3 regions of the Paenibacillus sp. alder61 genome follow, and region 2 is predicted to be linked to each of the others. Evidence: riboswitches for the same ligand, from Rfam matches in the RefSeq annotation. Region 2 holds a riboswitch; each other region holds the start of a gene.
What was found. A riboswitch is a leader RNA that binds a small molecule or an ion and turns the genes downstream of it on or off. The one in region 2 is predicted to bind cyclic di-AMP.
Positions count from the first base shown of each region.

Region 1: it holds a riboswitch for cyclic di-AMP, as region 2 does, so the genes downstream of both, LBW89_RS26770 (3D domain-containing protein) here and LBW89_RS24300 (C40 family peptidase) in region 2, are expected to answer to the same signal.
Region 3: it holds a riboswitch for cyclic di-AMP, as region 2 does, so the genes downstream of both, LBW89_RS17950 (TrkH family potassium uptake protein) here and LBW89_RS24300 (C40 family peptidase) in region 2, are expected to answer to the same signal.

Region 1 covers NZ_JAIUDG010000039.1:9,862-20,392, reverse strand. Annotated here, with positions in the region: gene glmU (bifunctional UDP-N-acetylglucosamine diphosphorylase/glucosamine-1-phosphate N-acetyltransferase GlmU) at 1-443, opposite strand, end outside; gene spoVG (septation regulator SpoVG) at 567-851, opposite strand; gene purR (pur operon repressor) at 1,036-1,866, opposite strand; gene ispE (4-(cytidine 5'-diphospho)-2-C-methyl-D-erythritol kinase) at 1,929-2,783, opposite strand; gene LBW89_RS26795 (protein sspF) at 3,003-3,182, opposite strand; gene veg (biofilm formation stimulator Veg) at 3,361-3,636, opposite strand; gene yabG (sporulation peptidase YabG) at 3,782-4,684, opposite strand; gene rsmA (16S rRNA (adenine(1518)-N(6)/adenine(1519)-N(6))-dimethyltransferase RsmA) at 4,723-5,619, opposite strand; gene rnmV (ribonuclease M5) at 5,616-6,182, opposite strand; gene LBW89_RS26770 (3D domain-containing protein) at 6,334-7,470, opposite strand; cyclic di-AMP (ydaO/yuaA leader) riboswitch at 7,729-7,936, opposite strand; gene LBW89_RS26765 (TatD family hydrolase) at 8,130-8,921, opposite strand; gene LBW89_RS26760 (HD domain-containing protein) at 8,934-10,223, opposite strand.
Region 2 covers NZ_JAIUDG010000029.1:47,788-58,318, forward strand. Annotated here, with positions in the region: gene LBW89_RS24280 (copper amine oxidase N-terminal domain-containing protein) at 1-677, shown strand, start outside; gene LBW89_RS24285 (YwhD family protein) at 758-1,279, opposite strand; gene LBW89_RS24290 (M1 family metallopeptidase) at 1,444-3,447, shown strand; gene LBW89_RS24295 (hypothetical protein) at 3,713-4,543, shown strand; cyclic di-AMP (ydaO/yuaA leader) riboswitch at 4,765-4,899, shown strand; gene LBW89_RS24300 (C40 family peptidase) at 4,902-5,393, shown strand; cyclic di-AMP (ydaO/yuaA leader) riboswitch at 5,633-5,770, shown strand; gene LBW89_RS24305 (C40 family peptidase) at 5,778-6,251, shown strand; gene LBW89_RS24310 (GNAT family N-acetyltransferase) at 6,610-7,113, shown strand; gene LBW89_RS24315 (c-type cytochrome) at 7,271-7,627, shown strand; gene LBW89_RS24320 (4a-hydroxytetrahydrobiopterin dehydratase) at 7,723-8,022, opposite strand; gene LBW89_RS24325 (hypothetical protein) at 8,270-8,563, opposite strand; gene motA (flagellar motor stator protein MotA) at 8,754-9,557, shown strand; gene motB (flagellar motor protein MotB) at 9,541-10,347, shown strand; gene LBW89_RS24340 (pseudouridine synthase) at 10,441-10,531, opposite strand, start outside.
Region 3 covers NZ_JAIUDG010000017.1:6,908-17,438, forward strand. Annotated here, with positions in the region: gene LBW89_RS17935 (LysR family transcriptional regulator) at 223-1,125, shown strand; gene LBW89_RS17940 (cation:proton antiporter) at 1,759-3,021, opposite strand; gene LBW89_RS17945 (potassium channel family protein) at 3,074-3,736, opposite strand; gene LBW89_RS17950 (TrkH family potassium uptake protein) at 3,750-5,084, opposite strand; cyclic di-AMP (ydaO/yuaA leader) riboswitch at 5,161-5,320, opposite strand; gene LBW89_RS17955 (CPBP family intramembrane glutamic endopeptidase) at 5,606-7,267, shown strand; gene uvrC (excinuclease ABC subunit UvrC) at 7,262-9,199, opposite strand; gene trxA (thioredoxin) at 9,313-9,630, opposite strand; gene LBW89_RS17970 (YqzM family protein) at 9,900-10,055, shown strand; gene dnaI (primosomal protein DnaI) at 10,122-10,531, opposite strand, start outside.

The DNA.
Region 1 (10,531 bases), on a different contig from region 2:
CCTTTGACGCTGTCGCGAATGATTCTGCCATAGCCTTGAGGACGGTCCATGCTAGCCGTCAACACGGTAGCGGCCGCTCCTTGGCGTTCATGGAGCTCCAGCATCGCTTGCAAAGTTTCCTCCGTCACAAGCGGGGTATCCCCACAAATGACGATCGTTGTGCCCTCTTCCTGACCCAATAACGTTCCGGCTTGCTTTACGGCGTGGCCAGTTCCCAGCTGCTGCGCTTGCAGCACATACTCGGCTTTCGTTCCCAGATAAGACTTGACCGCTTCGGCACCGTGGCCTACCACCACGATACTGCGCTCACATTGGACTTTCTTAACCGTGTCCAGGACATGCCCGACCATCGGTTTGCCGCATACAGGGTGGAGTACCTTATATAGCTTGGACTTCATACGTTTCCCCTGTCCTGCAGCAAGAACAATCGCAAATCTTTTCAAGGCCCCGGCCTCCTTCTCTTAAACTCATTACTGAATATATCTCATTTGGGACAAAAAGAAAAGAGAGCCATGTTACATGGCTCCCTTTTCTCGAACCCCAATTGGTTGAGACAAAACTGAGACTTAAGCCCCTTCTTCAATCACTTCTTCTTGCTCGGCAGCACGTTCGTACTCCGCCAGGACCGCGGCTTGGATCTTCTCGCGTGTACCCGAAGAGATCGGATGCGCAATGTCCCGGAATTCCCCGTCAGGAGTACGCTTGCTTGGCATAGCTACAAACATTCCATTGTTTCCGTCGATGACGCGAATGTCATGAACCACAAACTCGTTATCGATGGTAATGGATGCGATAGCTTTCATCCTGCCTTCAGAGCTGACTCGGCGGAGTCTTACATCCGTAATTTGCATATGTGTTCACCACCTTTTTCCATCAGAGACTTGGTGTAATATTCCACATAGCTTACGGAAATCCTTTTTTTTCACCGAATAAAATGCCCTAAAATCAGGAATTTTTTTGAACATTAGGAGATTTCGACACGATTCGTCGTAAACTCCGGATGTTTTACAGAATATCGACAAAATGCTTCTACCGCTACTTGCCGGTAAAATAATTCCCCGGCGCCACGGAAATTTCCTTGCCTTTGGCATCGACCGCCCGTAAAGTCGCGAGGGAAACATAATCTTCCAGCAGCCGTTGTTCCGACTCCACCTCGCCCGATTCTACCAGAACGCCAACCCCGGCTACCTCGGCATCAAACTCGCCCAACAAATCCACCATCCCCTGAATCGTTCCGCCGGCTTTCATGAAATCATCCACGATCAGGACTCTGGACTTCTCCTTAAGCGCTCTGCGGGACAGGGACATCGTATGCAGACTCTTGTGGGAACCGGATACGTAATTGATGCTTACGGCCGACCCTTCCGTAACCTGATGGTCCCTGCGAACGAGGACGACCGGCAGATTCAATTCGGCACCTGTGGCGTAGGCCAGAGGAATGCCCTTCGTCTCTACGGTCATCACGCAGTCGATCGCCCGTCCCGCAAAAGCCGTCGCGAACAATTTGCCGGCCTCGTTCATGAACGCGGGCTGCCCCAGCAGATCGGACATGTACAAATATCCGCCGGGTAAAATCCGGTCGGGCTCCGACAGCTTCTCGCACAGCTGATTGATGAATTGAAGCGCCTGCTCCCGTCCCATCTTCGGAATATATTTCACGCCGCCGGCCGCGCCTGCCAAGGTTTGAAGCTCTCCGTTCCCTTCATCCTCGAATACTTCTTTAATGATCGCCAAGTCTTCGCTGATCGAGGATTTGGCGGCTCCATACCGCTGCGCGAACGTCGTAAGCGGAATCAGCTGATGCGGACGGGTTAACAGATACTGCGTCATCTCCACCAATCGAGCGCTTCTTTTTAATTTTTTCACGAAGGACCCCTCGCTAAATCCGAATATTTTATAGAAAATATATCATCTTTGTACGGTTCTATTCAAGTTAATAATCGTACGGCGTATACTTCTTTGCAAAAACCGCGCAGGCCGTTATAGATTCTCGGCACCTTGGATTCCTTGGATACGAGCCCGAATACCGTCGGCCCGCTGCCGGACATCAACACCCCATCGGCCCCCAGGCGGATCATCGTGTCTTTTAAATGGGCCACCTCCGGGTAGAGCCGGAGCGTCACCTCCTCAAGCACATTGCCCAGCTCGCCGCAGACACCGGCAAAAGACCCCCGCTCGATCGCATCCCGCATCCGGCCGGCGGAAGGATGAACGTGAATTTGATCGCTTCTCAGCCGCCCGTAGATTTCCGCCGTGGACACATTGATCGGCAGCTTGGCCAGAACGACCCAACATTGAGGAGGATTGGCCAGCGGGGTCAATTTCTCGCCGCGTCCCGTCGCCAAGGCCGTTCCCCCCGTGACGCAAAACGGGACATCCGATCCCAGCTCCGCCCCGAGTTCCATCAATTCCTCATCCGGAATGCCCAGTTCCCACAGCCGGTTCAATCCCCGAAGGGTCGCGGCCGCATCGCTGCTGCCCCCGGCCAGCCCGGCCGCTACCGGAATCTTCTTATCCAAATGTATATATACGCCGCTTCGGACGTCATAACGCTCTTTAATCAGCTTGGCGGCCTGAAAAGCCAGGTTCTTCTCATCGAGCGGAATATAACCGGCCTGACTCGAGATAATAATCGTATCCCGCGGGAGAGCGCTCATTTCCAGCCGGTCGGCCAGATCCACCATCGTCATGATCATTTCCACTTCATGATAGCCATCCGGTCTTTTATGTAAAACATCAAGCATCAGATTTATTTTTGCCGGAGCTTTCTCATAAATTTTCAAGACGCTCACCCACCTTCGATAATCCATTCATTGTATCGCTAATGGAATCCGCTTTCAACGCGTCCCATCGGACTTACATATTATAAGAAAAACTCGGTTCTTCGTCTATGCACGGGAGACAGATGCGATAACTTCAAACTCCGGCTTCCCTCCATCTTACTTGATCCCCCGATAAAAACAACAGGCCTCCCAAGGGGAGACCTGTTAGGCGCGGCCGAATTAGGGCTGCTTGGCAGCGGCCCGCTCCGCAAGCTCGATGGCTCTCTTCACCATGTTTCCGGCGTCCTTGGCCCGGATTCCGCCCCAGCCTTCCTTGCGGACGGTATCATAGAACCCGAGATCCTTCGCCAACTCGACTTTCAAATCCTCGGACATGATGCTGCGTCTTCTGCGCGACATGGGCCATTCCTCCTTAGAAAGTCATGGATCAAGAACACTCGTAGTATGCGTACCGGGCTTCGCTTTCATTCACCCGCGTGTCCGCGCTGGGTGCACGGTCTCTCCTTGCGGGCAAAAACAAAAACCGGCCCCGCATCCCTTCGGACGCCAAGGCCGTTTGCTGCAATCATCATGATGTTCACGGTTTAATATACGACAGCCGCATTTCATTGTTATCGTCACAAACCATGACTTCAACGGATTCGGTAAGTATATCGGCATAACTGTAAGACACACGCTTAAAAGTCTGTTGTTCTTCATCCAGCTTCACGATAAAGACCGAAGGATAGGTTTCCTCCAATACGCCGGTGCGTTCGACGGTCTTTCGGCGACCTCCGTTTGCCCGCAGCGTAATTCTCTGCCCTACGTGAGCTTCGAGACTGTGTTTGATTTCTGACAGCGCATTTTTAGCCATTGCCTGTGACCACCTTCCTTCTGTATTGATTATACACGAAAAGGAGTCACTTGTCAAATCGAAATAAATAATTATATCAGCAGTAAAAAAGCGTTGTCAACGATTTTTTTTCGAGGCAGTCCGCAACCCCTTGAATCCCACGATTTTACATCGAGGGAATGACCTTTAACGCGGATAAATCCTTGAGTTTCGGCAACCCGATCCGGTAGCTGCCCCGGGTTTCGATGCCCCCGACTCCCTGGGTTCCGCTGATCGTATGCGTCAGCACATCCGTAATATGGATCGTGTCGCGGATCGAGGTCAATGCGGCTTTAGCCGCAATATACACGGGGTCCAGGGCGTGTATCAATACCCGGGAAGGCGAGCTGGCAAAATTCGCCCCCGCCTGCAGCAGCGCCTCAAAATGGGATTGGCAGGCGCCCGCCACAATGGTCAGCGCATCGAAATTACGCTCATACTGGCGGGCCGCCGCGATCGCCTCGACGAAATGCTTGGAGTTCTTGTAACTGGACAAGTTATACAAGTCCGCCGTCGGGCGGTTCTTCAATACCCCATCATGTCCGGTCACCACCAAAATATCGGGCTGGATGTTCGGCAGCAGGCGGTACAGCGCCCCGGCCATCGCCGATTCCGTGACGTAATAGCCGTGGGCCGGTACACGGAGCTTTTCGTACAGGCTCAGGCTCTTTTTCAGGTACCTCTCATCCCCGTCCAAATGCAGGACCTTTCCGGGTACCTCAAAAAAAGACGGCTCCCCCTGCGGAATAAAATCGCGGCCCAAAGACGATCGATTGCGCTCGGTCAGGTCCAGCCGATCCTTTTGCAGCCGCTGCAGAGATTCGGTTGCCTTGATCCGGGCACGCTTCGTTTTTTCTCCCGGCATATCCGCGTTCACGACCACCAAATCCGATATCGGCGCGTCGGCTAGCAGACGAAACTCTGTTCCCTTGATAATGGCCTGCTCCCTCACAAAACGCTCGACGCGGAACGTAATATCTCCACCGTACGATTTGCGGACGACCAAGTCTCCCAAATTCGTCAACTTCATCACCTCTACCCCATCGTATGGGCGAAAAGAGGGATTGGTTACAGCTTTGAACCGCCGATTCCCGCCGCATGCAGGGTATTGCTCAGCTTCGCGAACTCCTCCAGGCTGAGCGTTTCGGCCCGGCGCGACGGCTCGATGCCCGCCTCCGCCAGCAAAGACTCCAGGCGCTCTCGTCCCTCGCCCGGGAAGAAGCGGCTCTTGAGGTTGTTGGAGATCGTCTTGCGGCGCTGCGCAAATGCGGCCTGAACCACCTCAAAGAAGAAAGCCTCTTCCGCCACGGCCACCGGCGGCGCGCTGCGGACCTTCAGCCGGATCACCGCCGATTCCACATTCGGCTGCGGAATAAATACGCTGTGCGGCACGATGCATACCAGCTCCGGCTCGCTGTAATACTGCACGGCGATGCTGAGGCTGCCGTATTCCTTGCCGCCGGGTCCGGCCGCCATCCGCTCGGCCACTTCCTTTTGAATCATCACCACGATGTTCTCCAGGGGAAGGCCGGCTTCCAGCAGCTTCATCAAAATCGGCGTTGTCACGTAGTACGGCAGGTTGGCCACCACGCTGACTTTCTCGCATGCCTTGAATTCACTCGCAAATAACGCATGAAGATCAAGCTTAAGCACATCGCCATGGATCACATGAACCTGTGGGTAGGGCTCCAGGACTTCTTCCAGAATCGGCAAAAGCCGCTGATCGATCTCGACGGCGGCAACCCGCCCCGCCTGCTGCGCCAGCTTCTCCGTCAAAGCGCCGATCCCCGGTCCGATCTCCAGCGCCCCTTTGGACTTGTCCAATTCGGCGGCGCCGACGATTTTGCCGAGGATATTCTGATCGATCAAAAAGTTTTGACCCAAGCTTTTTTTGAATGAAAAACCATGCCGCTGAATAATTTCCTTCGTTCGGCGCGGTGTTGCCACTTCTTCTCTCATCGTCATTCGTTCTTCGCCTCTTTCGTCTCCAATTGGGCCAGCGCACCCGCAAACTCTTCGCGGCTGATCCGGAAGATGGCGAGCCGTTTATAAAACTGCTTCCCGTTGCAATACCCTATTCCCAGCCGTTCACCCATAAAACGCCGGCGCTCGGCCGCCCGCGGATGAACGATCAACCCGGCCTCCAGCAGGTCCTCCCAGTCGATCCGAGCGGGAGCCGCCTCTTCTTCCGGGGGGGCTTCGGTGCGGACTCGCTCCAACGCCTCACGGATGGCTTCCGGCGAGGCGTTCTCCACACCGATGTCGCCGGCCTTCGTCGCGTCCGCCTCCCGAAGGAAAGCATGCTTGCAGCCGGGTACCCGCTTCGCCACGATTTTGCGGATCCGCTCCCCCGCATGATCCGGGTCGGTGAAAATAATGACTCCCCGGCGTTCCATAGCCAGCTCAATTTTACGTAGGGTCGCCTCATTAATGGCCGACCCTCCCGTCTCAATGGTGTCGGCCTCCACCGCCCGTTTGACGGCGACCGTATCGTCCCGGCCCTCGACCACAATGACCTCCTTGATCATCCCCGCACTTACCTCTCTCGTTTTGGTTTAAAGACCGCTTATAGTTTCCATCATCACAATAACAAAAAGAAGAGGATTTCTCCTCTTCTTATCCGCGTCTTATTCATCATCCTAATATTATCCCATTCCCCAAGCAAAGTAAACGCTCCGGTTAGTTCAATTCCGGTTTGGTCGGTCCGATGACGTAAACGGTCCGGCCTTTTTTGCGTCCAAAATTCTTCGCCGATTTCAAGGAATCGTAATAGACATCCATTTTGTGGCCTTTGATGGCTCCGCCGGTATCTTCAGCCTTGCGGAAGCCGACCCCTTCGATATAAACCCACCATCCCAAAGGAACGACATCCTTGTCGACCGCGATCGTTCTTCCCTCCGCTACCCGGGTACCGGAAGCCGTGCGCGTGCCGATGCCGTCCTCCTCGGCGGAATAGGCCGTAAGAGTCACGTTTTTGAGCACTTTTTTATATTTAAAAGAGACGCCGCCTTTCGTCGTAAGGCCGCTGATATTAACCGCGTTGGCGCTGCGGGAAATGCTGGCGGATGCGACTGCTGTCGGTTTCTTCGTGCCAACGGCAACGACTTTCGGTGAAGCGGCCTTTTTGACCTCTTTGCCGAGCCAGTGTTTGGACACGAACTTTCCGTCTTCATACACTTTTTCGATGTTATGGACTACAACGCCTTCGCTCCCGGGGAACATCACCTTCGTCGTTCCTTTAAGCAGGTTCTTGTCGGAGGTTTTCACCACGGTGAAAGGAACGTTTTGCGTAGTCTGTATTTTATGTCTGGTAACGCGGACGACCTTGATGTTCAAGTTCGCCGAGACTTTGCTGTCCAAGGCCGGTGTAATTTTATCTTCCTGCCCCAAAGTGACGCCAAGTTCCTCGATTGCTTTCCGGACACTATCCTGTGTCGTGAAATGGGTCTTTGTCGTTCCATCCACGCTTACCTTGACCGGCACGGCGCGATGGATGACAATCCGGTCCCCGTCTTGAATCGAACTGGCCAGAGAGTGAGACACGTTATCCTCCGGCTTCAAAACGATGGACTGTTCTTCCAGCACTTGATTGACCAGCGATTTCCGGGTTTCGATCTGCTGACTCTGCCCGTCAACAACCAAGTATACTTTTTTGTTGCTTTGGCTGTAAAACCAAATCAGGATGATGAGAACTACCGCGATGGACAAAATTCCGACGACCGAAATCTGACGTAGATGTTCTTGTTTCCACCGCATTGCGTAAGACATGCTGGATGAGCGCGATTCATGGGATTCCTCATTGCGGAAAATGCCCATTTCTTCCGTCCTCCTTCATAGTCCCGCCGTCTAGGTCGAATCGTGTTACATATGACGTGACTACATTTCATTTTTACGAAATGCCTAATGAAAGCCGCATTCCGCATCCCGTCCCAGTCTACCCGGCATCAAGTCACCTCCTGTTTAACACAGTATGATGACCCTATTACGTTTATTCAAAACAAAAGAAGCCTTAGAAAGAGTAAGAGGCTCTCTTTCGTGGCTTCCGAATGTCTTGGTGTAATAGGATGCACGAGTTTGCCCTCTCTTAGTACGCTTACGAGGTTAGCTGTCGGGTTAGGACGCAGAGAGCCGCCCTTTCTCCGCCATTCGCTCACGGCGCAATGACCTTGAATTCACCCCAAAGACCCGATAAAGAAATCAATTACAGTCCGGTTGGAAATCCCTTCGGCACTGTAGTCGGTTCCCCCGTTCTCCATGTTCGGAGACTCAGCGAGACTGGTTCATGGAACCATATAACGGAATCGTCAACGGCAAGTTAACGACCCCAAATCGATTACTGAAAAGATTCTATCCTGTTTCGATGCATGTTGTAAAGGACGAATCAACAACGTTTATTTTAATAATTGGTTAAAAAAATGTAATATACTCACTGGAGTTGGTTAAAAAGCATTAATCTTTCCGAAATACTCTTTTTTTCACCCGTTTTTCTCCCGATTACTCGAGATACCAAATCGTTCCAGCGCATTTTGAGTTGTAATTTCAGCGATTTCCTCCACCGAGATCCCCTTTAACTCGGCAGCGGCCTCGGCGACCAAACGGACATGCCCGGTCTCGTTTCTTTTCCCACGAAATGGGTGGGGAGTCAAATATGGGGAATCCGTTTCGATCAGCAATCGGTCCAGCGGAGTCTTCGCCAATACTTCTTTGGGCTGCTTTGCATTTTTAAACGTAATCGGTCCGCCAAACGACAAATGAAATCCCAAATCCAGACACATTTTGGCAATTTCCCAGCTGCCCGAATAGGAATGCATGACCCCGCCGATTTCGTTCGCCCGCTCCTCGCGGAGAATCCGAACAACGTCTTCGTGGGCATCCCGGTTATGTATGGAAATCGGCATTCCCAGCTCTCGGGCCAGCCGGATTTGCTTGCGGAATACCTCGTGCTGGACCTCTTTCGGGGACGTATCCCAGTAGTAATCCAGACCGATTTCCCCGATAGCGACAACCTTTTCATGTTTGCATAAATTTGCAATCCAGTCGAGATCCTCTTCTTTCATCGTAATGGCGTCCTGCGGATGCCAGCCTACCGCCGCATAAATGAAGTCATAAGTCTCCGCCAACTTCATCGTCGTCGGGATCGTATCGCGGTTAAAACCGATGTTGATCATCCGCGTCACGCCTTGCGCCAAGGCGCGTTCGATCGCTTCATGACGGTCTTCGTCAAATTGAGGCGCATCCATATGCGTATGTGTATCAAATAGTTCCATGAGTTGTCCCTCCTATGTTCCCTGTTCAAAATATTCCGCGATATGTCGCGGCAGCCGGTCCATAACCGGTCTCAATTTATTCTCAGGGTAGTACAAATGATACTTGCCCCGGTGCAAACCGCTAATGGAACGCACAATATCCGACACTTCGGAAATTTCCTTCAGCTGGTCCTGCCGGTCCAACAACAGGATCTGTTTATCCCGAAATTCCCCGTTCGGACGAAACACATCATAAGGCAGATCGGTCGGAAAATCAATTTCCAGGTCATATTCCGGGTGAAGCCCGATTCTCCCGAAGGCAGCGCGAATTTCGTCAATCGTTTCCAGGTCCAGCGATTCCACTTCTACATATTTATACAATTTGCGGTTCAAAAAACGGGCGCACAAATCGCTCAACAATTCGTCCGATTCGTTCCTCCACTGCATAAAGGCGGTTTGAACCAAAGCTTCGTCAAGCAGCAGGTATTCCTGTACGGTCAAATCCCGTTTGAACAGACCAGGTAGCGGTTCCGGAAGAAACCTGAACTCGTGTCCCCCCGCATGGAGCTCCTTCGCCCGCCGAAAGATTTGCCGCAAAATAATCTCCGAACTGCGCGTCACCGGATGAAAATAAATCTGCCAATACATTTGATACCTGGACATCAAATAGTCTTCCACCGCATGCATTCCCGATTCCTTGACGACAATTCGGCCCTGGAAAGGACGCAGCATCCGCAATATCCGGTCCATATCGATCGTTCCGTAGTTGACGCCGGTAAAGTAGGCGTCCCTCAACAAATAATCCATGCGATCCGCATCGAGCGGGCTGGAAACCAGGTTTACCACGATGGGATGCTCATAATCTTTGCGGATAACCGCGGCCACCTTCTCGGGGAAATCCTCGGCATGTCTCCTAAGTACCTCGCCTACTTCGGTATCCCCGAGCAGGATTTTGCAGGTCCAGTCCTCATGATGCATTTGAAACGCCTGCTCAATGGAATGGGAGAAGGGACCATGCCCCAGGTCATGCAGCAGCGCCGCACATAAAGCGACCAACTTCTCCTCCTGCGGCCAATCCGGATAATGGGCGCGCTCAAACTGCGATATAATGCGACGTGTAATCTCGTAAACGCCCAAGGAGTGGGAGAACCGGCTATGCTCGGCTCCATGGAAGGTTAAATAGGAGGTTCCCAATTGGCGGATCCGACGCAGCCTTTGAAATTCCGCCGTGTTTATCAGCGACCAAATCATTTCGTCCTGAACATGAATATAATTATGAACAGGATCCTTAAAAACTTTTTCTTCCCGAAGCTGAAGGTGCATGGCATAAAGTCCCCTTTCTTAATTTCAAAAAATAGTTTTTGATAAATAAAGAAGGATTGTGACTGATGTCGTAGGTTTATGTCGAAATTTGTCGTAATAAGTCGGTATAGTAACTTCCAAGATGTCGAATCTATAAATTACGGGGTAAAACGCCAAGAATCCCATTGCATCATGACCTCAAAAAGCTTAAAATTAGAAATTATACTGAACTCTACCATAAATAGGTTGACTGATCTGGCAATGGTTGGTATTATAATTATCATAAAAGATAGAAGTTTGTCGAATAATGACACTTTTAAATTATAGCG
Region 2 (10,531 bases):
TGCTGTTCTGGTTAAATCGGCAGCAGGGCGTCCTTTATGGCGGGACGACCGGGCAGCTTCCCTCCCGGCTCGGTACCGTCCATATCGAAATCCCCGATGAATTGAACTTGAGCGCGCGTCAAGTCGATGACACCACCTATATTGTCGATGTCGATAACGCTTATGGGGAACCGCATATTTTCAGCAGCCTTCACCGCGCGGTCATCCACAGCGGCGCGATTGTCGCCCAGTCCAGCCTGTCTTACGGGGGAGGCCTCTCCCAAGTCCGTATAAAAAACGCCGATCTCTCCCATGACGGAAAAATCGTGCTCAACGAAGGCCAAACCGCGCAGCTTGTCACGCCGGACGGCAAGGTCGCCGAAACGATCGACCTGGAAAAAAGCGGCGGCCCGGACGACGAATACGGCCTGGAAGCCGTCGAGCCCGACTTTTTGCTGATCCGCCCCTTCTCCACCGGCGCTCTGCTTATCGTGGATCGCGCGACCGGTAAGGCCACGCCGCTTCACCGGAAGCTCCTGGATCAAGCCAGCAGCAAGAAAATCGAAGGCGGCGACTGGAACTCCGGCGACGGGCTGATTTACACCGGCCGGGACGGAAACCGGCTGAACTTCCAGTGGGCTCTGCCCGGCTCCGGCACGCCGCCCGAAACCAAAACATATGAACTCGGCAAATCCTAAGCGGTGATGAGTATCCCGCAAACCAAAAAAGGAGGTTGGCCCCCGTCATACCCATGACTCGGGGCCAACCTCCTTTGTTATTAGGCTTCCAACGCCGCCTTCAGCTCGTCGGGCGAGCGTTCCCACCACTCTTGATTCGTATCGATCAACAGCTGTTTCAAGGCGTTCTTTTGCTCCGCCGAAAGGCCGTCCAGAATAATGCGGCGTTTCAACGCGTAATCCATCTTGTTTACATGATCGGCGAGAATCTTCCACCCGCGGCGCGCTTCGGAATCGATCCACATTTCACAGGCCGTAAGCCCGCCGTAGAATTGGCCCTCCGGCGAACGGTCCACAGCGACCCACACGATCCAAACCTGGCGGCCGGCCGGCACATCTTCGCGGTTGGTGGAGAATTTGATTCCTTTCTCCACTTTGCTCTTGGCGTGCATCGCCCCGATATCGATATAAGCCTCATTGCCGTCGATGATCACCGGAGACATGCTGTTCAAATCGATCGAGCCCGCGCCAAAGCCCTTATGCTTGCTCTTCTCCTCATTGCTGATAATGTTCAACGCAAATATCTTTTTGCCTGTTTTCTGCGATTCCGATTTATTATCCATAATTCCCTCCCGAGTCGTCCTTTTCTTAACGCCGATGTTTATGCCAAGCGGCGGGAAGCCGCCATTTGCGCGGGTTTCATTCATTTATTTAATTTTAGCTAATAATCTCCCAAATGCAAACATATACATGCTGTAGATGCTTGTCAACGGGAGGTATCCATTGTATGACCCGACGTAGTTTATTCATCGGCATTTCCTTTCTCGCCCTGTGCCTCATCGCCGGTACCATCCGGTACACGCTGAGCCCGGAGCCTTCGCACCTTTCTTCCTTTGCGTCCAAAAAGGCCAAGCCCCTGGACTCGGCCAAAACCGGGCCCGCCCCCGCGCTCCCTCTGACCGAAAGCATACAACATCCGACGGCGGAGGTGCTCAGCGACCGGATTACGGAATATCACATCCAGGTGCATCTCGACGAAAAGAACCAAACGCTCATCGGCACCGAAACGCTAACCTGGACACATCCCGGCAAAAAATCCGTGAACGAGCTTTATCTGCATCTGTATCCCAATGCTTTCGCCTCCGGCGAATCCACTTTTATGAAGGAATCCGGCGGGAAGCTGCGCGGAGACCTCATGCCCAAAGACGGATGGGGCGGCATGGAGTTGACGGAGATCCGCACCACGGACGGTATTTCCCTGCTACACCGGCTTCAATACGTTCAGCCGGACGATGGAAATACGCATGACCGGACCTTGGCGAAAATCCGTCTGCCCGTGACGGTACGCGGAGGCGAAGACCTTACTTTAAAAATTCAATTTAAAGTGAATCTGCCAAAGGTGTTTGCCCGTATGGGCACCGCCGGCGATTTTGTCATGGCGGGCCAATGGTTTCCCAAAGTCAGCGTATATGAACCCGCCGGGACGCGCGGCCGTCAAACGGAGGGCTGGAACCTTCACCAATACCACGGCAACTCGGAATTTTACTCCGATTTCGGCATATATAGCGTAAGCATCAATGTGCCCGAAACGTATACGGTGGCCGCGACCGGATTCCAGACCAAGCCGGCGGTTCGCAAGGACGGCCGGAAGACGGTTCAATTCTATGCCGACGATGTCCACGATTTTGCCTGGTCGGCTTCTCCCCACTTCGTTTACGCCGAAGAGCCGTTTTCCTCGGCGGAGGTGCCGGGAGTCCGGATCAAGCTGTATCTCGATCCGGCTCACCAGGATCTGAAAGATCGGTATTTCTACGCGGCCAAAGTGGCCCTCTCGAATTTCAGCAAGTGGTACGGGCGCTACCCTTACTCTACGCTGTCCGTCGTCGTTCCGCCCGCACAGGGCAACGGGGCCGGCGGCATGGAATACCCGACGCTGGTCACGGCCTTTGGGGCGAACAGCGAATCCCCGGGTTACGATGAGCTGGAACGCACCGTGATTCATGAAGTGGCCCACCAGTTTTTTTACGGAATGGTGGCCAATAACGAATTTGAAGAGGCCTGGTTGGACGAAGCCTTCGCCTCCTATGCGGAGGACAAATTGATGGAGCAGGAATTCGGGATTGCGCCGAATCTGCCGCTGCAGGCCGCGCTTGTCTCCAACCCGGCCCCCTTGGCGCAAGTCTCCTGGAAGTTTGGCTCCAGCGATATTTACGCCAAAAATGTATATTCCCGGGGACAATTGATTCTGCTGGATATCGAGCGCCAGGTTGGAGCCAAAGCCATGAAGCGAATCCTTTACAATTACAGCCAAAAATTCCGGTTTAAACACCCGACCACCTCCGATTTCCAACGCATTGTCGAGCAGGTGACCGGCCGAAGCTGGAAGGCTTATTTTAACCAGTATGTATACGATGGCAAAATGGCCGATTTTTCGGTGGATCGCATAGCGGTCCAATCCATTGCCGGCAAGAACGGGGCGGCCCTGTATGAATCGAAGGTTACGCTAAGCCGCCGGGGCGGAAGCGCCCCTAAGGTTCCGCTCCTCTTCAGCTTCAAGGACGGGCACACGGTCCGCAAAGTCTGGAACGGCGAAGGTGAAACCGTTCAGATGACGCTGCGGTACAAGGCACCTCTGGACTGGGTGCAGATCGATCCCGATTATTCGCTCGTTCTTGAGAACAAACATATCAACAACTACATGAGAGCGGAGGTCGCCGAACCTACCGGAACCCGGGCTACGCTTGGGGTCGTAAAGCTGCTGGAAGCGATGCTGGGGGCCCTCGTCTGGTAAGCCGCAAAACCGAGCCTATGCTTTTTGTACGCAGCTATCCGTGATGTTACGCTCACGAAACTAGGCCTATGCTTACGAAGTAAGTTCTGTACGCAGCTATCCGTGATGTTACGCTCACAAAACTAAGCCTATGCTTACGAAGTATGTTTTGTACGATGCTATCCGTGATGTTACGCTCACAAAACTAAGCCTATGCTTACGAAGTATGTTTTGTACGATGCTATCTCCAGATGTAACGCTCACAAAACTTTTAGGAGGGAAAATAATGACCTACGTACGGAATGGATGGGGGCTTGTTCGAAGCCAATTTCCCTCTGTAATCATCCTGTTTCTGTACCAACTGCTTTGGGGATTGTTCTTCTATCGGCTGATTCACTCGGCCGTTATCGCTCTGCTGTCGCGGTATCCCGATCCCCCGCCGAATGAAATGAGCCGGGTTCTCTACATGATCGAGGGGCAAATCGAGCTTGGACGGAACCCGGCCATCCACCAGCATTTGTGGATGCTGCTAGGCCTGATTGTCTTACGTCTGCTGATGACGCCGCTGTTCCAGGCCGGTATTCTTTACGGGCTGAGACCTCCGGAGGAGCAAAGGTCCGGGCTTCCCCTCTTCCGCGGGATGAAGGAATTCTGGAAGCCAGTCACCCTCTTTTTCCTGTTAGAGTTGATTCTGCTCGCCCTGCCCGGGCTATGGGTGGTCCCCCAATTGGCGACCCTCTTGCCTTGGCTTGTCCCCGAAAGCGGGCGAATGGGGCCTCTGCTTGCGATGGTCGGGCTGCTGACGGGATGGGCCGTCTACGGCTGGGTCATTCGCCAAGTCCTGCTGTTCTCCCAACTCGGCTTCCTGTTCAAGGAGGGGATATGGAACTCTCTACTAATCAGCCTTCGACACCTGCTGCCCGGCATCGCCATATCCCTGATTCTCGGCACGGCCGGAGCCGCCCTATTTCTCATCTGCGGGGCCTTCTCTTGGATCTGGACCGGGTTGACCGCTATGATTTTGCAGCAAACCTATCCTTTTATTCGCAGTCTATTGCAAATTTGGTCGGTATCCTCTCAATATGAGCTCTGGCAAACCAAGTTACATAAAGGTTAAATTTTTTTCACTTTTGTGCAGCCCTTGCGCCACAAGGCCTCCGCGTTAATGCGGGGGCTTTTCCCTGTGTTTTCGCCTCTAAATCTTGCTAAATAGCCATTGCCAAAATATACTTGCCTTTGTTACAATAGCAACAGCACAATTCAGTAACGATTTTGTAATTATTTTTGTCACCTTGGCAGGAGAACTGTGTCGGGTGTCGAATATGTAAGTAAATCGGATGTATACTACAGCCGAATTCCCTTGACGGGGAACGGGGGAACCACTTTGGGTGAATTGATCTCGCAAGAGAGGGATCATAGGGGGCCTTCAACCGAATCCTTAAGCTAACCTCGTAGGCATTGGAAGGAGCATTTTCTTGAAGAAACAGTTGACCGCAGCAGCAGTAAGTCTTGCCATTCTTTTCTCCGTTGGCACTGGCAGCGCTTTCGCCGATTCCACATTGGACGGCGTCATCGACAAAGCCTTGGGAACGGAATATGCTTCCGGCGGCACTACAACGGCCGGCTTCGATTGTTCCGGATTTACCATGTACGTCTTTTCGAAGATCGGCATTAAACTGCCGCATCAATCCGGCGCCCAATACAAGATGGGTACGGCCGTAGAGAAGGAAAACCTGATTGCCGGCGATCTCGTATTCTTCAACACATCCGGTAAAGGCGTTTCTCATGTCGGCGTTTATGTCGGCGATGGCAAGTTTGCCCATGCTTCTTCTTCCAAAGGCGTAATTATCAGCAAATTAAGCGAGAAGTATTATGTACAACGTTATGTCGGGGCGAAACGGATTCTGAGTACCGACAAGTACGAGGAAGTTACCAGCGAACCCACAGATCACGACGATGTAGAATAATTACGACAAGCCCGCAGCGATTCACCCGAATCGAGGACTGCGGGTTTTTTCATGGTTGTTTTGCATAGCCCGCTTAGGAGAAATTACCCGCCTCTCCTTGTCATAAACGGGACGATCGGCTTAAAATAACCGGCAGCCTTAGAATGACTTGCCAAAGCAAGACAGGCTTGGTACAATAACCAAAGTAAATAGTAACAACTTTGTAAACAATGTTCGCCACGTCACAACTTTGGGTGCATCAACTAGATCAGCCGAATTCCCGGCACCCGGGAAACGGGGGAACCATTTTGGGTGAATTGATTACCGATACATAGGGATCATAGGGAACCTTCAACCGAATCCTCAAGCTAACCTCGCAGGCCTTGGAAGGAGAACTTTTACAGCATGAGAAAGACATTTGCAGCAGCAGCGACGAGTTTGGCGATTTTGTTCACCTTAGGGACGGGGAGTGTATCCGCCGCAGATACGAAATTGAACAGCGTTGTGAAGTCCGTATACGGGACGCCTTATAAATACGGGGGGGTTACCACGAACGGATTCGACTGTTCCGGATTTACCAGATACGTGTTCAAGCAAATGGGCGTCAAGCTGGCCCGCGTCTCTTCGGCCCAATACAAGCAAGGCACTCCTGTCGCCAAAAGCCAGTTGAAGCCGGGGGATCTCGTATTCTTCAATACTTTGGGCAAGAATAAAGTATCCCACGTCGGCATTTACATCGGTGACGGAAAATTCGCGCACGCTTCTTCATCCAAAGGAATCCGTACCGATCAATTAAACAGCAGTTACTATAAGTCCAAATATGTCGGGGCCAAAAGAATTCTCAGCAAAACCGGTTACTCCACGTATGCTGAATCTTGATCCCGTTGCTTAATTTGAGGCGCTCATTTCAACATTGCTGACACCGCAGTGGTTCTTGCCGGAACCGCTGCGTTTTTTTTTCGCTATATACCATATAACGAAAGTCCGTTCAAAAAGGTTTCTGAAAATGGCCTTTCCGCCAAAATTTATTTTTTTTCGTTTGCCGCTTTCTCTCCCATACCCACTCTCCAAATCTTCCCATACTCCTCATTACCCCGCTGACGGAGGACGAAACACCTAGGTTCCTCCTATCTTTACAAGCAAACCATTTCCCGTTAGAGTGATGTTAAATAGAAATTTCAAATCGATGGAGAGACACACCCGATATTCATTTCCCATTGTTTAAGGAGGCGCAAACATGGAAAAACCCGTCACCACTTTCCGGATCGTTCCCATGGAGGAAAGCCACGGCGCGGCTATCTGTACCTGGAAATACGATTCCCCATACGATATTTACAGCTGGCTCCCCTGGGAACAAATGAAAGCGCTCGACGTGGAGTTTGGGAACCCGGCCTTAAGAGCGCAGCAGTATGTCTCTTTGTTGACCCCGGATGACGAACTCGCCGGGTTTGCCCAATATTTCCCGATGGAGGGGGTTACACGGCTCGGCATCGGGATGCGGCCCGATTTATGCGGCCAGGGACTGGGTAAAAGCTTTGTGCTGACGATCGTGGAGGAAGCACAGCGGCGCAAACCGCAGGATGTCATCGACCTGGAGGTTCTGACCTGGAATACCCGGGCGATTCGGGCCTATCAAAAGGCCGGGTTCGTCATTACCGATTTGTACGAGAAAATGACTCCCGGCGGAATTTCCAAACCTTACTACTGCATGGTTTACAAAGGCGCCCCAACCTCACCTTAGCCCTTTGATAAAACGCGTCTATGATAAATAGCACATCATTTTGGGAAATATACAAAAAAGAGGAGTAATTCGTTACTTTTTTTGACACAAACGCTATGATCAATGAGCCTGTTCCGCTATAATGGAAGGGGTAACTTACATAGGAGGGACGATCGGAATGCAGAAGTGGATCATGAGCGGATTACTCGTCGTGGCTTGCGCCTTCGCAGCCGTGTTAATGTTTACATTGCCCGGCCGGGAACAGGTTGCTCAGGAAGAGAAACCGCAAATGCCTGAAATCACGTTAAATGCGGAACAAGCCGAAGCTGTTATAAAGGCGAACTGCATTAGCTGTCATGGAGATCAATTGCAAGGCGGAGCCGGTCCGAACCTGCAAAAAGTAGGTGCCGAGCTGTCTGCGGACCAATTGTTCGGGACCATCACCAAAGGTAAGGGCATGATGCCTTCCTTCAAGGATAAATTGAAGGAAGAGGAGATCGCCAACGTCGCGATGTATCTTTCCGAGAAGAAATAACGCATACAACAACACGCCCGCCGGGCCTGAGTTCAGGTTTCCGGCGGGCGCTTCTCTCTGCGGCCTCGGGTTGGCTTCGCTTCCTGCGTCCGTTTCTAGCCAGCGGAGCGGGCCTTCTCGAAGGCTTCATTATATTGCTGCGCTTCCTTGATATCCACGGCGGTGATGCCGCCTTCCTCCCAGGAGGTCAGCCGGAGCGTCACCGTTTTGTAATCGATGGTTATAAAAGGGTGATGGTTAAACGCTTCCGAAATGGCGGCAACCTCGTCCACAAAGGCGATCCCTTTCATAAAGTTGGAAAAGGTGTATTTCCGGACGATCCAGCGCCCCTCCTCCAATTCCCAACCTTCCAGCTTTTCCAAATGCGCCTCTACTTCTTGCGGTGTAAACGGCATTGTTCTTCCTCCCCGTTTCCTTAAACTTCCCTGTATGTAATCCTGCAGTTAAGGATTCGATTCATCGTTTCCGGTCCGGGTCCGGCACGAGCATCCGTTTATTGTATTCCCGAGGTCGGCTGTTCATGCGCGGACGAGCATTTCCGGATTAACCCGCTGCCTGGCTGGCAGCGTCAGCGTGTGAATTCCTTTAAGTCTTTATTTTACCATGCTCCCGGACAATATTCCAAAAAGTCGCCACCCGTTGTCAGATCAAAGCTACGGAGGTCAACTCGTCCTCTCCGATCAAGAGGTTGATTCGGTGGTTGTCCGCATCGTGGATGACCACGGCGCTGCCGACGTTAATCACAGGCTCGGTTCCCAGCGCAAAGAATAAATCTTCCGCCAAAGCCTCCTGTACCTCATAACGCTCATCGCCGGAAAGTCCTTCCCACTCCGCGGCCTCCATTTCAAAAAATTCATAGCTATCCGGAATACGCCCAACGGCTTCCGTCAAATCTGCCAAAATTTGTTCATAATCTCTACCGTGCTTTACTCCCACCGCCAAATGGCTCCCTTCCTAGAGTCTAATACAGACTGTATTCTCATTATACCGGAAAAAACACCTTAAAAAAAAAGGGAATTCTGTCGATAAAAAAGATAAACCGTTTTTCGGCCAAGGTTGTAATGTCTCCAGCAAGGATGCGGGTGACAGAAAAATGGAAACAAATATCTCAAGGACGAGGTGTGCAATGGAAATTTCAACGATTATTGGACTTATTCTCGGTTTCGTGGCGCTTATTTTAGGGATGTACCTGAAAGGTGCACCTATTGAAAGCTTGGTCTCGAACCCTGCGGCCTTTGTCATTATCCTTGTAGGAACGGCAGCAACGCTGTTTGTGGCATTTCCGCTCTCGGAGGTCAAAAAGTTCCCCGTATTGATCAAGCTTACCATGTCCAAGCCCAAGATGATCAGTAAAGCGGAATTGATCACGCTGTTTATGGAGTGGGCTACCATCACTCGCCGCGAAGGTCTTCTGGCATTGGAAGCCAAGGTAGAGGAAATAGAGGATGATTTTCTAAGAGGCGGAATGCGGATGATCATCGACGGAAACGATCAGGATTTCGTCCAGGACGTGCTGACCGAAGACATCGCAGCCACCGAAGAACGCCATAAAGCGGGAGCCCAAATCTTCTCGCAGGCGGGGATGTACGCGCCTACTCTCGGGGTACTCGGGGCGGTTGTCGGTTTGATCGCCGCTTTGTCCGATATGAGCGATATCGCGAAATTGTCCCATGCGATTTCCGGGGCTTTTATCGCAACGGTTTTCGGTATTTTCACAGGTTATGTGATGTGGCACCCGATCGCCAATAAACTGAAGCGTCTTTCAAAGAAAGAGATGGAGGTTCGGCTGATGATGGTGGAAGGCTTGCTTTCCATTCAATCCGGCGTATCTACAATTGCGATTCAACAAAAGCTGGCCGTCTTCTTAACCCCTGCTGAACGTGCGCAAATTTTAGAAAAGGGGGCGGGTGAAGGTGAGCAAAAAGAATAAGAAGCACCAGGAACATGAGGAGCATGCGGACGAGAGCTGGCTGCTGCCTTATTCGGACTTGATGACCCTTCTGCTCGCGTTGTTTATCGTTCTGTTCGGCATGAGTACCGTAGACGCCAAGAAGTTCCAGGAAATGAGCGAAGCCTTTCAAAGCGTGCTTACCGGCGGTGCCGGAGTCCTGGATCAAACCGCGCTGGAGAGCAATACCAAGACCTCCCCGGATCCGGAAGATGTCTCGAAGACCGACAACCTGATGAAGCAGAAGAAGGAATTGATGCGAAAAGAGACGGAGAACCTGGAAGCGTTAAAGAAACAGCTCGATAACTACATCAAAAATAACGGCCTTACGACACAGTTGGATACCAAACTGAATCAGTCCCAACTGATGATAACGATCAGCGACAACGCCCTTTTCCCTTCAGGGGAAGCGCAAGTGAAGCCGGACGCCCGCACCTTGGCCAAAGCGATTTCAAATATGCTGCAGAAATTCCCGGACTATGAGGTCATCGTCTCGGGGCACACCGACAACGTCCCGATTTCAAATTACGAGTTCCCTTCCAACTGGGACCTCAGCTCCGTCCGGGCTTTGAATTTCATGAAAATTCTGCTGCTTAACGAAAACCTGGATCCGAAGAAGTTCAGCGCGATCGGTTACGGCGAGTATCATCCTGTAGCCAGCAACGATACGAACGTGGGCCGGGCCCAGAACCGGCGGGTCGAGGTTTCGATTATCCGGAAATACCAGGACGGGGATCAACAAATCGGCATGCCGGCGACCCACGAGCCATAACCGGATTAACCTCGGCATATAGCACTGCAGAAACAACGGAAAGGCTGCCCGTTTGGGCAGCCTTTTTTTGTCCGTATACGTCGTTGTCGTTGTTTAACTAAGCTCGTAATTCAAGGCCTGCCCGAGTTCCCGCTTTTCCTGCGGAGTCAGCTCACGCCAGGTTCCCAGTTTCTGATCGCCCAGA
Region 3 (10,531 bases), on a different contig from region 2:
TCCCGTTTCCAACGTTCCTCAATTCTCATTCAATTTCGTCATGCTTCGACTGCTGGACGTATATGATAAATTACACGTTATTGCAGCCGATTCCCCTTGTTACAAAAGTAACATGTGAACAACTTGTGTCACTTTTCATGTTACTCCTTTTTATCTTATAATGGAATTGCAATATACTTATTAATTGTTATAACTTTTTCGCATAAGAGGAGGAAAGCGGCAATGCTGGAAGATTTGCTGGTTTTCACAACGGTCGTCGAACAATCCAGCCTGAACAAAGCGTCCAAACTGCTGAATTTGTCTCAGCCCGCCCTGTCCCGAAAAATCACCAAACTGGAGGAAGAATGGGGCGTATCCTTGTTTACGCGAAAAGGAAAACGGCTCGAGTTGACCCGCGTCGGGCACGAGGCATACATCTATGCCCTGGAGCAGCGTCAGCGACATCAAAATTTCCTCCGGTCCGTCTCCCGCTTCAAGGCTTCCGAACGCAGCGTCGTTACGCTCGGGGCGAGTCTGACGACCATCCAAACGACGCTTCCGCCGCTCGTCAAAGCCCTGATGGAGAAGTTTCCCGACATCGAGCTTAAGCTTGTAACCGGCAAGACGCATGAGATTGTGGCTCACATCCGCGACCGCAAGGTCGATTTGGGCGTGGTCGCCTCCTCCATCAGCGAAGCGGGCCTCCGCTGCATCCCGCTGTTTCAGGATCATCTGGAGCTCGTCGTCCCCCGGGGACACGAATTGGCCGAAAACCGCCACCCCGGCATGGAGGATCTGAACGGACGGTCCATGATCGTCTTTTCGAAGGGGACCTGGTACCGGAAACTGATCGACGATTTGTTCGGCCGCTACGGGATCATCCCCGACATCCGCATGGAAATCGACTCGTTCGAAGCGATCGTCCGGCTGCTGCCTACCTGCAAGGCCGCGGCGTTGCTGCCCAAATCGTATCTCCGCAAGCAGATGCTGCAGGATAACGGGCTCGTCTCGCTTCAAATGAAAGAATTGGACCAGACCCGGCGGGAAACCTGCCTGGTATACGGCGACAAATCCGAGCTAAGCATGGAAACGCAAGAGTGGATTTCGAAGATCAAAGAAAGCGTCGTGGAAACCCTCGCCTTGTAGTCGCATGCGTGAGTGCTGTGTGGCGTGCGCTGTGTGCGTGCGCTGTATGGCGTGCGATGTGTGCGTGGGCTGTATGGGTGCGCTGTATGGCGTGCGTTGTGTCGTGTGGGTTGTGGCATAGGCTGTATGGCGTGCGCTGTGGGGCGTGACCACTTGATGTGCGGCTTTGCGTGGATAAGCCGAGAGATTAACGGAGCGGGAGAAAAGCCGAAGAAAGCAAGCATGGCCGATAGGAAGCCTGCGGGGCTGGTCCCCCGTCAGACAACCTTGATAATCTAGAATTCCTGCAAATATGCATGTTTTTTTCTTGTTCGGGGTCAAAATTTCAAAATACCTGCGATTCTGCAGGAATTTTCGACGGAATCGGCTCGTCTCTCTTCAATCACGAGAAATTCCTGCAGATTTGCATCTTTTTTGCGCGTCCCCTCGTGGATCGGCCGAAATACCTGCAAATTTGCATCTTTTTGGAGTTGAAAGTGTTGGAAGGGTTGAAAGTGTTGGAAGTACGCTAGGCTCCTTAATCACCGTGGGCTAAATACGATTGGTATATAACGGGAAAGGCTCCGGGTAATTGCCCAGCAAACGCTCATCCCCCTGTTTTAGCCCTTCGGGGCCCGGTTCGCATCCTTCCGGCTACCCCCGAGTCGAGTACGGTATGGCCGCGGCTTCCTCCCGGACCTCCAATCCCAGCTTTCGCGCCACCCATGCGGTCGTGCTGGCTTGAACGACGATGGTCAGGACGATCGCCATGAACGTTATCGCCGATATAATTCCGGCATGCGGCAACCCCATGCCGACGATCATCCCGGACAGCGCGGCCGGAATGACGCCGGTCTCGCGGACCCAGCACATAAACAGCAGCTCCCGCCAACTCCATCGTACGCCCCGATCCGGCAGGGCACAGAGCAGCACCGTTAGCGGCCGGGCCACAAACATGAGCACCAGAACGGCCCCGAGGCTTGGCCAGAAATAATGGCCGAGCGTTCCGAAATCAACCTGACTCCCCAGCAGTACGAAAATTAGCATACGCATCATGACGGTCGTATTTTCGGCAAATGACCCGACCTCCAGCTGTTTATCGCTCATGGATAAGCGGAACAGTTCGGAGTTCCCCCAGATCAACCCGGCGACAAATGTAGCCATAAATCCGCTGACATGCAAAAGGTCGGCTACAAGGTAGCTGGACAAGGCGCAGACGATCATTACGATCGTCGTGTACTCCCTGACAAGGCCATATTTCACATGTGCCGTAAAAAAAGTCAGCACACCGGAGACCACCAGTCCGACGGCGATCCCGCCGAGTGAGGTCGTTAGAAACGCCCCGGCCATCCCGGCAAAATCCAGAGTGCCGGTTCCTGCGGCCGCGGCCAGCAAAGCAAACGTGACGATCGAGCCCGTCGCATCATTAAAGGCTGACTCGCTCTCCACCGTTTCCCGCACGCGCTCCTTGATCTTGACCTGCTTGAACACGGGGATGATCGAAGCCGGATCCGTGGAGGCGATGACCGCCGCCGCCAAGAAGGCGAGGGTCCAATCGACGCCGAACAGAACGTGAACGCCCAGGCCGACGACAAGGACGGAAATCAGCACACCCAGTACGCTCAGCATAGTCAGAGTGATCCAAACCTTTCGCAGTCCGCCCAGATTCAGATTTCTCCCGCCATCGAACAAGATCAGCACGGAACCGACCGTCAAAATAAGCTGATTGATCAGCGAGCCGCTGGATTCGTGAATCAAACCGAAACCGGGCCCCATGAGCATACCGGCCGCGATAAACACGGCGACGTCGGGCAGCTTGAGCAGGGAGGCCAGCTTCCCCGCCGCCATCCCTATACTGATTACAACTATGACTAAGATAAGAAAATGCCGGATCGCTTCCGTCGCCGCCGATTCCATGCCAATTCACACTCCAGATTATGCGTAATCTCTGTACCTTATAAAAAAGGAATTAGTCGTTAATGACAGCTTCGAATTCCTCGATGTTCTTGTTGGCACCGATAATGACCATAATATCGCCGGCGGCCAAATAATCCATCGCCGTCGGGGCGATGATGATGCCGCTTTCCCGGTGGATCGCCACGATGCTGCAGCCGAACTTAGCACGCGGATTCAACTCGCCCACATTTTTTCCATTCAGACACTCGGGCACTTTCAATTCCACGATGCTGAACTCCTTGGACAGCTCGAGATAATCGAGCAGGTTGGGGGTCACAAGTTGATGGGCTACGCGAATCCCCATATCGCGCTCCGGAAAAATCACCCGGTCCACCCCCAGTTTTTCCAAGGCCCGGCCGTGCAATACCGAAATTGCTTTGGCTACGACCGTTTTGATGCCAAGATCCTTCAGAAGAATCGCGCTCAATATACTCATCTGAATGTCGTTGCCAATGGCGACGATCCCGCAGTCAAAGTTGCGTACGCCGAGGGATTTCAACACTTCCTCATCGGTGGCGTCGGCAACCACGGCATGCGTCAACAGATGGCTCCATTCTTCGACGACGTCTTCATTCCGGTCTATGCCCAATACCTCGTACCCGAGTTCCATCAGCTCCAGCGCCAGACTGGAGCCGAAGCGTCCCAATCCGATCACGACAAACTGCTGTGTCTTCATCTTTTCTTTCCCCTTATCCGATAATCATTTTGCCTTCAGGGTGTCTGTATAGTTCTTTACCCTTCTTCGGCCCCAGTGCATAAGCCAAGGTCAGCGGTCCGAGCCGACCGGCGAACATCGTAAAACTGATGAGAATCTTACCCAGGACGGTAAGTTTTCCGGTCAGGCCCATCGTCAGACCTACCGTGCTGAATGCCGAAGTCGTCTCAAACAGGATGCTCAGAAAGCTCGCGTCCTCCGTGGTAGACAACACCATGGCCACCGCGATGACCAGAAACAGCGCCAGCATCGTGATCGTCACGGCCTTAAAAATACGCTCTTGGGCCAGCCGATACCGGAACAGCACGAGATCCGAACGACCGCGGATCATGGAGATCACCGCGCCCACAAGAATCGTGAACGTCGTCGTCTTGATGCCGCCCCCCGTCGAACTCGGAGACGCGCCGATAAACATGAGAATAATGATAAAAAACTGGGTGGCCTGCCGCAGCGCGCCGATATCCAGCGTATTGGCCCCCGCCGTTCTCGGCGTCACCGACTGGAAGAAGGAGGCCCAGAACTTCCCTCCCCACCCCAACGGCTCGAGCGTTCTCGGGTTGGTAAATTCGAACACGAATATCACCACAGCCCCGATCACGATCAAAGCGCCGGTCATCGAGAGCACGACTTTGGTATGCAGTGAGAATTTGCGGCGGCTTCGAAACTCGATCAAGTCCGACAGCACAATAAAGCCGATCCCTCCCGATACGATCAGAAACATCGCCACGAAGTTGACGATCGGGTCGTTAACGTACTGGGTGAGGCTCCGGTATTCCCCGAACAGATCGAACCCGGCGTTGTTGAACATGGAGACGCCATGGAAAATTCCGTAATAAATCGCCCGTCCGAGCGGCATATCGAAAGCCCAGCGAATCGCGAAAACGAGGGCGGCGCCGGACTCGATAATCAGCGAGTACAACAGAACTTTGCGAATTAGCCGGACGATGCCTTCCATCGTGTTCTGGTTCATCGCCTCCTGAAGCAGCAGCCGGTCCTTCAGCGAGATTTTACGTTTGAACACTAAGGAGAATAATGTGGCCATCGTCATGAACCCCAGCCCCCCCACCTGAATCAGCAGCATGATGACCACCTGTCCGAACGTGGAGAAATAAGCGCCCGTGTCCACGACCACTAGCCCGGTCACACAGGTTGCCGAAGTCGCCGTAAAAAATGCATCAATCCAGGGGAGCGTTTGCCCGGTCACACTGGAAATCGGCAGCATCAGCAGAAAAGACCCGAACAGGATGATGGCCGCGAAGCCCAGCACCAGAATCTGCGGCGGTGAAAACTTAAACCAGTTGGAACGCAAAGGCGGTTCACCTCGTTTGTGTATTGGCCAAAAATGAAAAAAAGAAAAAAGCACTGGAAATCCAATGCCTTTTGATTGGTCCCTGCAGCAAAGGCCTACGAGGTTAGCTGACGGATTCGGGCTTGCTAGGTCTGCCCTATTCGCCTTTCGCACCAAGCGGTCCGCTTGCTGCCGGCGAAATTCACCCCTAAAGATCGGTTCCCCCGTTTTCAATTGAAATTCGGCCAACATATTAGTTTCATTATTTTTCATTTCATTTTCGTCAAATGGATTATAAGCCTTATTCGAGCGTACTACAAAGTGATAATTGGATGAAATAATGCGATAAACCCTCAAAAGGGAGGAAACAGGCTTCCGGGTGTCGTCTTATCTAAGCCTTGCTTTTCTTTGCCGTCGTTATTGCGGTTTCTCATGTTTTCCCCCGCTTCTGTGGCGAAGAACCGCCCCCTGTGTTATCTTTTACAGTGACAATCGATTTGTTCTGTCATACGGATTCAAAAAAATCAAAAAGGAGTTTTGACATGTATTCCGACCCAAAACCGCAGCGCCGGATGAAGACCGGAACCTTGTGGGGACTTGCCGCTCTGGGATTAGTCTTGTTTGTCCTGCTCCAAATCCTCCCCTCAACGGCTTCCGAAACCCTGCAGTTGGAACAATCGGCACAAGTGCTCACCAAGGAGCAGGCCAAGGCGGCGGCCTTTAAGTTTGCGGAGGACGAACTGGGGCTTTCTCCCGGACCAGACGCTGTCGTCACTTATCAAACCCAATCCGACGTATACGGATATTTGGCCAAAGAAAAATTAACGGACGATTATCTCCAAAAATATGAAAAGCAATTTCCTTATGATGTGTTCCGCGTTTACTTCAGCCTGTCAGAAGAAGGATGGGACGGGGTCACCATCGACGTACATATGACGACGGGGAAGGCGGTCGGCTTCAAAAAAATCCCGGCGACCGATTTGCTTGTCCCGCCGGATGAATTGCTGAGCAGCCAAGGGCTCGCGCTCAACCTGGACGAGAAAATCAAGCTGGCCGAGCCCTATCTTAAAGCTCTCGGCTATGGAGAGCAAGGTTCCCCTGCCGTCAAGGAAACCGCCTCCGGCCTCCGGTTAACGTTTCAAGAATACAACATCGGCGATGCCGGAGCCCGGTTGGATATCCGTTACAAAGACGGGCAGGTTGCCGAGATCGTCGGCTCTTTTGAGGTGCCGCAAAGCTATACGGATTACGTGAAGCGGCAGAAAACGATCGCCAATTGGCTGACCTATGCGGGGTATGCCTTGTTCACGTTCGTGCTCGGGATTCTGGCCATTGTATACAGCGCCCTTACGCGGGCCTTTACTTCCTTTAAACGCGGGATCGCGCTCGCTGCCGTCTATTTTCTGATTTCGATGGGCTCGGCTTTGAATATGCTGCCGTATCTGGAATCGGAAGGGGTTAACGGCACGCTCCTGATGTTCGGATTCGTTGTTCAGGGACTCGTCACGCTGATCCTGGCCTCGTCGATCTACTTCTCGCTCGTCGGCGGCGACGGACTCTGGCGCAAGCAGGGGATCAATCTGTGGGCAAGAGCCAAAGAGCGCGGATACGGGCGGCATGTGCTGTCATCCATGGCGGACGGCTACGCCTGGGCCTTGATCCTGCTCGGTGTGCAATCGGTCATCTTCTTCATCCTGGAACGCACGATTCATACGTGGTCCACCACCGATGCTACCCAGTCGCCTTATAATATGCTTTATCCGGCCCTGCTCCCGCTGCTGGCTTGGGTGGCCGGCATCGGCGAGGAAGCGGTTTACCGGTTGTTCGGCATCCCGATGCTGAAGAAAATGTTCCGCAGCACGCTTGCCGCCAGCATCATCACCACGTTGATCTGGGCCTTCGGCCATACGCTGTATCCGATCTATCCGGTGATTTCCCGGCCGATCGAGCTGTTGTTCATCGGCTTGCTGTTCAGCTATATTTTCCTGAGATACGGTTTTATCGCCGTCATGTTCGCCCATGTCGTCTTCGACAGCATTCTCATGTCGCTCAGCGTCATGTTTATGGGCGGAACTTTAAACATGGTGTCCGGTTTGTTCTTTATTGTTCTCCCGGCCCTCGTGGCTTATGTGGTTTATCTGTTCAACCCTCCGGGCAAAGAGCGGCCTTCCGCTCCTGCAACCATAAAAGAGGAGCCGCTATAGCGACTCCTCATCCCGAAGGGCTTGAATGATTTGATGGGCGAGCTTGTCGCCGATGGAAAGAGGCCGGAAGTCTTCGACGGAGGCCTCTTTTATTTTTTTGAGCGAACCGAAGTGCTTAAGCAGCGCTTTCCGCCGCTTCTCCCCGATGCCGGGAATGGCGTCCAGCTTCGAGACGACCATCGATTTGCCGCGCTGCTCCCGATGGAACGAGATCGCGAAGCGATGGACCTCGTCCTGAATCCGCTGCAGCAGATAGAACTCCTGGCTGTCGCGCGGCAGATGGACCGGCTCGGGCGGCTCGCCCACCATGAGCTGGGCCGTCCGGTGCTTGGCGTCCTTAACCAGACCGCCCACCGGAATAAACAGGCCGAGCTCGTTCTCCAGCACGTCGATCGCCGCGGAAATCTGCCCTCTGCCGCCGTCCACGATAATGAGGTCGGGCTGGGGCAGATTTTCCTTCAGGACGCGCTCGTACCGGCGGCGAATAACCTCGCGCATCGTTTCATAATCGTCCGGACCCTGAACGGTCCGGATTTTGTATTTCCGGTATTCCTTTTTGGCCGGTTTCCCGTCGATAAAAACCACCATGGCGGATACCGGGTTCGTCCCCTGGATATTCGAGTTATCGAACGCCTCGATCCGCGACAGCCGCTCTAGACCGACCGCCTGGCCGAGGTTCATGGCCGCTCCCATGGTGCGCTCCTCGTCCCGCTCGATCAGGCGGAACTTCTCTTCCAGCGCCACGCGCGCGTTCTCTTCCGCCATCGTCACCATCTGACGCTTGAGCCCGCGCTGCGGAACGAGCGTCTTCACGCCGAGCCATTCCTGCAGGGCGGTGGCCCCGCTGGCCGCATCCAACAGCGTTTCCGCGCCGCCTTCGCCATCGTCCGGGGCGCTTCTCCGCGTCCCGGTTTCCTCTCCGGCGTCCGCGGACTCCGCCTTGTCGGGAAGCAGAATTTCTTTGGGCAGCGCCGGGTTATCGCTGTAATACTGCGTCACGTAGGACAGAAAATCGCTGTACGCCTCCCCGTAAAAAGGAAACACCGACGCATGGCGCTCGATCATTTTCCCCTGGCGCATATAAAGAATTTGCACGCACATCCAGCCTTTGTCCACCGCATATCCGAATACGTCGCGGTCCTTGGCGTCGGCCGTGGTGATCTTCTGCTTTTCCATCAGGGCGTCGATATTCTGAATCTGGTCCCGCAATTCCTTGGCCCGTTCAAAATACAGTTCCTCCGCGGCCTCATGCATTTTCCGCTCCAAGTCTTTGCGGATTTCCTCATGACCGCCGCTTAAGAACGAAGTGATCTCTTGCGTCATCTTCTCATATTCCGATTGCGGAACTTCTTTTTCACAGGGCGCCAGACACTGGCCCATATGGTAATACAGGCAAACTTCCTTCGGCATGACGTTGCATTTGCGCAGCGGATACATCCGGTCAAGCAGCTTCTTGGTTTGTTGGGCCGCATAAGCGTTCGGATACGGGCCGAAGTATTTGGCTTTATCTTTAACCACCCGGCGGGTGACTTCCAGACGCGGATGGGTTTCATTCGTTATTTTGATATAAGGAAACGTCTTGTCGTCTTTTAGCAGTACGTTATAACGCGGATAATGGGTTTTGATCAGGTTGCACTCCAGAATGAGCGCCTCCATGTTGCTGCCGGTCACAATGTATTCAAAGTCCCGGATTTCGGAAACCAGACGCTGGGTCTTGCCGTCATGGCTCCCGGTAAAATAGGAACGGACCCGGTTCTTCAGCACCTTCGCCTTGCCGACATAGATAATCTTCCCGTCTTTGTTCTTCATCAAGTAACAGCCGGGCAAATCCGGCAGCAAAGCGAGCTTATGGCGGATGTTCTCCATCGCCTTCTCCCTGTCCTGTTCCCGCTCCTTCTCCTGCTCCGGAGCCTCATTCGATACGGAATCCATGCTTTAAAGCCTCCTCCCCCACATGGAACAAATTGCCTACTTCTACGCAGAAAGCGCCCCCGGGACATGCCGGAGGCGCAGACCAAGCGTTCAAGGATGAATTCTTCTTGACCTTATTGATGTTTGGCGATCAGATTCTTCAGCGTGTCCTTCGGATTCAAGCCCACGACTTTATCCACGGGTTGACCGTCCTTGAAGAGAATCAAGGTAGGAATGCTCATCACGCCGAAACGGGAAGCGGACTCGGGATTTTCGTCCACATTGACCTTGGCGATTTTAACGGAATCGCCTACTTCCCCGTCCAATTCCTCTAGGATCGGAGCGATCATTTTGCAAGGACCGCACCAAGGAGCCCAGAAGTCCACCAATACGACGCCTTGCCCTTCGACTTCGTTATTGAAAGTTTGATCGGATACGTTAACAATTGCCATTTGCAATCTCCTCCTTATATTTGTGTCCGGTAGTCACAGCGGCTTCCGAACAAATTTGTCAGAATGGTTAGCACAATAAAATCTCCGCACCAAACAGGCGTGCGTGTTGTCAATTATACCACATTTTTTTAGTAAAAGAAAAATCGTAATGAAGACGCCTTCTTTACAAATTTCAAGGCGATTGGTTATACTAATAATAACCCAAAAACGGATTGTCTATGATGTTTATTATTGACAACGAGTTTATTTTGCGAGGAGGCCTCGTCGCCATGGATGCAAATACGCATGTGAACGATCCCCGGGAGCATATCAATGAAGAACCCCGCAACGATCTTTTCGATCTGATGAACGGTTTCTTCGGCATGCTCACGTTTATGGCCGTCGTGTTCTTCGGTATGGTCATCGTGAAATTTATTGCCGGCTAACAGCGCGTAAGAACGAACAGAGCCGGGTTCTCCTTTGGATGGAGAGCCCGGCTCTTCGTTATATAGTTAATCGCGACCGCGTTTATTCGTTCCTCTGACGGTGACGACGTCCACAAACGGGGCGATCCGGTCCATCAGCCGCTGACCCTTGTGCAGCTCCTCGCCGTCTTTGCTGGTGAAGCTAAGATGTTTCTCGAGTACGCTTAAGGAATAGTTCGAGGTGTAGAACGTGGGCTTGCGGTTCATCCGATAATTCAAAATCGAGCCCATCACATGGTCCCGCACCCAGGGATTCAAATTTTCCGCTCCGATATCGTCAAATATCAGCAAATCCGCCTGCTTCATCACTTCGGTCGTCTCTTTCAACTTCTGGCTGTCCTGCAGCATGGACTTCAAATCCTCCACGAATTCGGGCATATAGACGATCACGCCGGAATAGCCTTCCTTCGCCAGTTCATGCAGCAAATAACACATCA